Regions from separate parts of the Nocardiopsis sp. SBT366 genome, predicted to be linked through region 2. Evidence: predicted binding sites of a transcription regulator. Region 2 holds the regulator's gene; the other holds the start of a gene.

Region 1 (2,198 bases), on a different contig from region 2:
GAAACCCAGACCGCCGAACCACAGCGCGGTCTCCTTCAGTTCGCCGTCCACCGAGATCCACTCGGCCGAGGCGGCAGGGGAGAGGACCTCGTGCGGGATGCCCGGAGCGGCCTTCAGACAGGCCGCCTCCGCGCCCTCGGCCAGCCGGGTGGCCACGTCCCACGGCGGCGAGTACGCGGACGGGTCGAACACCCGGCCCCTGCCGCCGCGCCGGGCCGGGTCGCAGAACAACAGGGGGTGATCGCCCACTCCGACCGCGTTCACGTCACCCTCCCGGACCCGGGCGTACTCCGTGAGCCCCATCGCCTCGATGTTGGCGCGGGCCACCGCCACGGTCAGGGGGTCGGCGTCCACGCCCTCCACCGGCACGCCGTGCTCGGCCAGGGCCAGCAAGTCCGCGCCGATCCCGCAGCACAGGTCGCCCGCGACCGCGTCCCCGCCCATCGAGGAGGGCAGGTGTCGGGCGGTGCGCTCGGCCCGGTACTCGGCCACGGTCCGGCGGGTGGACTGCTCCAGACCGTTCGGGGTGAAGAACATTCGCCCGGCGTTCTCCCCGAATTTGGCCCTGCCCCGCTCCCGCAGGCTTACCTGGGTCATCACAGCGTTGACCAGCTCGGACACCGGGAGTTCGGGGTCGAGCGCGGCCACCCCGGGATCGGTGCGCAGTTTGGAGGCGGTGGCGAGGGGGTCCCTGGCCGCCGCAACGGGGTCGACCCCGCCGAGGACCTCCCGACCCGCGTCGGTGAGCAGCGCCGAGAACGCGGGCACGTGCATGGAACCTCCTGCTGTGGGCACGACGGTGGGGCGGGTCCGCCCTTCGGCCCGAGCCCCCGCCACATTTCCATTCTGGCACTCTCGGGGGTAGAGTGCTAAACGCGACGAGGCCGGTCTGGCACCCGCGACGACAGGCCGCCGCGGTCGCCCCTTTTACGTGGTTGGTCCGTGCTCACGCATGGGCCGACGCCAGATACACCGAGACTTTGAAGGGGGAGGTCACACCGTGTCGACCGCCACCAAGACCGTGCTGAAGCCGCTCGAGGACCGCGTCGTGGTCAGGACCCTGGAGGCTGAGCAGACCACCGCCTCCGGTCTGGTCATCCCGGACACCGCCAAGGAGAAGCCCCAGGAGGGCGAGATCCTGGCCGTGGGTCCCGGTCGCCTCGACGACAACGGCAAGCGTGTCGCCCTCGACGTGAACGTCGGCGACGTCGTCCTCTACAGCAAGTACGGCGGCACCGAGGTCAAGTACGACGGCCAGGAGTACCTGGTTCTCTCCGCCCGCGACCTCCTCGCGGTCGTCGAGAAGTAGCTCTCGGCGCAGAGCCTTCGAACATCCCGCACCGGTCGGCCTCCAAGCCGGGCGGGGCGGGATGTTCTCTTTCGACCCGAACCGTTAGAGGAAGTACTCACACATGCCGAAGATCCTGGAGTTCGAGGACGACGCCCGCCGCGCCCTCGAGCGGGGCGTCGACCGCCTCGCCAACGCCGTCAAGGTGACGCTCGGCCCGCGCGGCCGCAACGTCGTCATCGACAAGAAGTTCGGTGCCCCCACCATCACGAACGACGGCGTGACCGTCGCCCGTGAGATCGAGCTGGACGAGCCCTACGAGAACCTGGGCGCCCAGCTGGTCAAGGAGGTCGCCACCAAGACCAACGACGCCGCCGGTGACGGCACCACCACCGCCACCGTGCTCGCGCAGGCGCTGGTCCGCGAGGGCCTGCGCAGCGTCGCCGCCGGCGCCTCCCCGATGTCCCTCAAGAAGGGCATCGACGCCGCGGCCGTCCGGGTCTCCGAGATCCTGCTCGAGCGCGCCGTGCCGATCAAGGAGCGCGCCGACATCGCCTACGTGGCGACCAACTCCGCTCAGGACGCCCAGATCGGCGACCTCATCGCCGAGGCCTTCGACAAGGTCGGCAAGGACGGCGTCATCACGGTGGAGGAGTCCCCGACCTTCGGTCTGGAGCTCGACTTCACCGAGGGCCTCCAGTTCGACAAGGGCTACATCTCGCCCTACTTCGTCACCGACGGTGACCGTCAGGAGGCCGTCCTCGAGGACGCGCAGATCCTGATCAGCCAGGGCAAGATCGGCAACCTGAACGAGCTGCTGCCGCTGCTCGAGCAGGTCGTCCAGAGCAAGAAGCCGCTGCTGATCATCGCCGAGGACGTCGAGGGCGACGCCCTGGGCGCCCTGGTGCTC
Region 2 (2,198 bases):
TTCATGATGTCGTCGAAGGCGAACCCGCCAGCGTTGCCGAAACCTCCGGCACCGCCACCGCCGCCGGGGGCGAAGGGGTCCTGGCCCATGTCGAACATCCGACGCTTGTTCTCGTCGGAGAGGACCTCGTAGGCCTGGGTCACTTCCTTGAAGCGCTCCTGGGTCGCGGGGTCCGGGTTGATGTCCGGGTGAAGCTCGCGCGCGAGCCGCCGGTACGCCTTCTTAATCTCGTCCTTGGACGCGTCGCGACGCACCCCGAGAACCTGGTAATAGTCTCTGGCCACTGAGTTACTGTCCTGCCAAAATCTGTCCGACATACCGGGCCACCGCACGGACGGCGCCCATCGTCCCTGGGTAGTCCATACGGGTCGGGCCCACCACTCCGATCTTGGCCAGCGACTGGTTTCCCACGCCGTAGTCAGCCGACACGATGGAAGTGGATCGAAGGCCCTCGTGGAAGTTCTCCGCGCCGATGCGCACCGTGAGCATGGAGGGGTCCTTGGCCTCACCGAGCAGTCGGATGAGGACCATGTTCTCTTCCAGTGCTTCGAGCACCTCGCGCAGGCTGGCCGCGAAGTCGACCGCGGCCAGGTTGGCGGTTCCCGCCAGAACGATCTTCTCCTCGTGTCTTTCCACGAGGCTCTCCAGCAGGATGGAGAGGACCGCGACCGCGACGGGGCGGTCCTCCGGTGCGACCTGGGCGGGCAGGTCCTCCACCGCGTCCGGCACGTCACCGAGGTGTCGGCCCGCGATGGCGCGGTTGAGCATGTTGCGCAGGTCGTCAACCACGGTCTCGCTGACCGATCCCAACCCGTCGATGACGCGCTGTTCGACTCGGCCGGTGTTGGTGATGACGACCATCATGATGCGCTGGCCGCCGAGCGGCACCAGTTCCACGTGCTGGACCGACGAGCGGGTCAGCGACGGGTACTGGACGATCGCGACCTGCCGGGTGAGCTGCGCGAGCAGCCGCACCGTGCGGGCGACGATCTCGTCGAGGTCCACGGCACCGCCGAGGAAGGACTCGATGGCTCGCCGTTCGGCCGCCGAGAGCGGCTTGACGGAGGAGAGCCGGTCCACGAAGAGCCGGTACCCCTTGTCGGTGGGCACCCGTCCCGCACTGGTGTGGGGTTGGGTGATGTAGCCATCCTCCTCGAGGGCGACCATGTCGTTGCGAATGGTCGCCGGGGAGACACCAAGGGGGTGACGGTCCGCCAACGCCCGGGAACCCACGGGTTCGTTGGTGTTGACGAAGTCCTCGACGACCGCACGCAGGACCGCGAGCTTGCGCTCATCCAGCAACTCGCCACCTCCTGGCACTCCAAGGTCCTCAGTGCTAATTCTATGCCCGGCCGCAAACCCGCACGGCTACCCGCACGCAGTAACACGGGGACGGGGGTCGCTTCTTCCTTGTCGGATCCGCGACGTGCGCCACCCGCCAGCGGGCGTCCGGGGTCCTTCACCAGTAGACTGCACCACCGTGGTTACCAAGGGAACCGGCCGTTACGGCCGCGACGTTCTGGCGGGAGACTGGCGGCGACCGAAGAAGGGTGCGGTCCGCGAGATACCCCTCAGTCGTGACCTGGTCGTGGAGGACGCCGACGAGACCTTCTGCGGGGCCGTGGTGTCCTGGGACAAGGCCGCGGTGACCCTGGAGGACCGGGACGGGCGCCGCAGGGTGTTCGAGCTGGGTCAGGCCGCCTTCCTCGTGGACGGTGAACCCGTGACACTGGTGCGTCCGACGGAGGCCCCCAAGGGTCCGCTGCGCAGCGCCTCGGGGTCGATCGCGGTGACCGACGCGCGGGCGCGCACAGCCCGCGAGAGCCGGATCTACGTCGAGGGCGCCCACGACGCCGAACTGGTCGAGAAGGTCTGGGGCCACGACCTCCGTGTGGAGGGGGTGGCCGTCGAGTTCCTGGAGGGGGTCGACGACCTTCCCGCAGTGGTGGCGGAGTTCGAGCCGGGGCCGGGGCGCCGTCTGGGAGTCCTGGTCGACCACCTGGTTCCGGGTTCCAAGGAGAGCCGGATCGCCGAGCGTGCCCGGGGCGCGGACGTGCTCGTGGTCGGCCATCCCTACGTGGACGTGTGGCAGGCGGTGCGTCCGAGCGCGGTGGGGATCGGGGCCTGGCCCGAGATCCCTCGGGGTCTGCCCTGGAAGGAGGGCGTCGTGGACGCTCTTGGCTGGCGGATGGAGACGG

What was found. Region 2 encodes HrcA, which represses chaperone genes, less so after heat shock. Its sites were predicted from a motif close to TTGGCACTCTCNNNNNGAGAGTGCCAA; they were not measured.
Region 1: groES (co-chaperone GroES) is a predicted target of HrcA. The motif match lies at 847-873, and genes of this name have one in related genera.

Annotation. Positions count from the first base shown of each region.
Region 1 is NZ_LAVM01000018.1:63,504-65,701, forward strand. It holds gene ADX84_RS07865 (class I SAM-dependent methyltransferase) at 1-774, opposite strand, end outside; gene groES (co-chaperone GroES) at 1,001-1,309, shown strand; gene groL (chaperonin GroEL) at 1,413-2,198, shown strand, end outside.
Region 2 is NZ_LAVM01000045.1:15,564-17,761, reverse strand. It holds gene dnaJ (molecular chaperone DnaJ) at 1-284, opposite strand, end outside; gene hrcA (heat-inducible transcriptional repressor HrcA) at 289-1,302, opposite strand; gene ADX84_RS15235 (DUF3097 domain-containing protein) at 1,481-2,198, shown strand, end outside.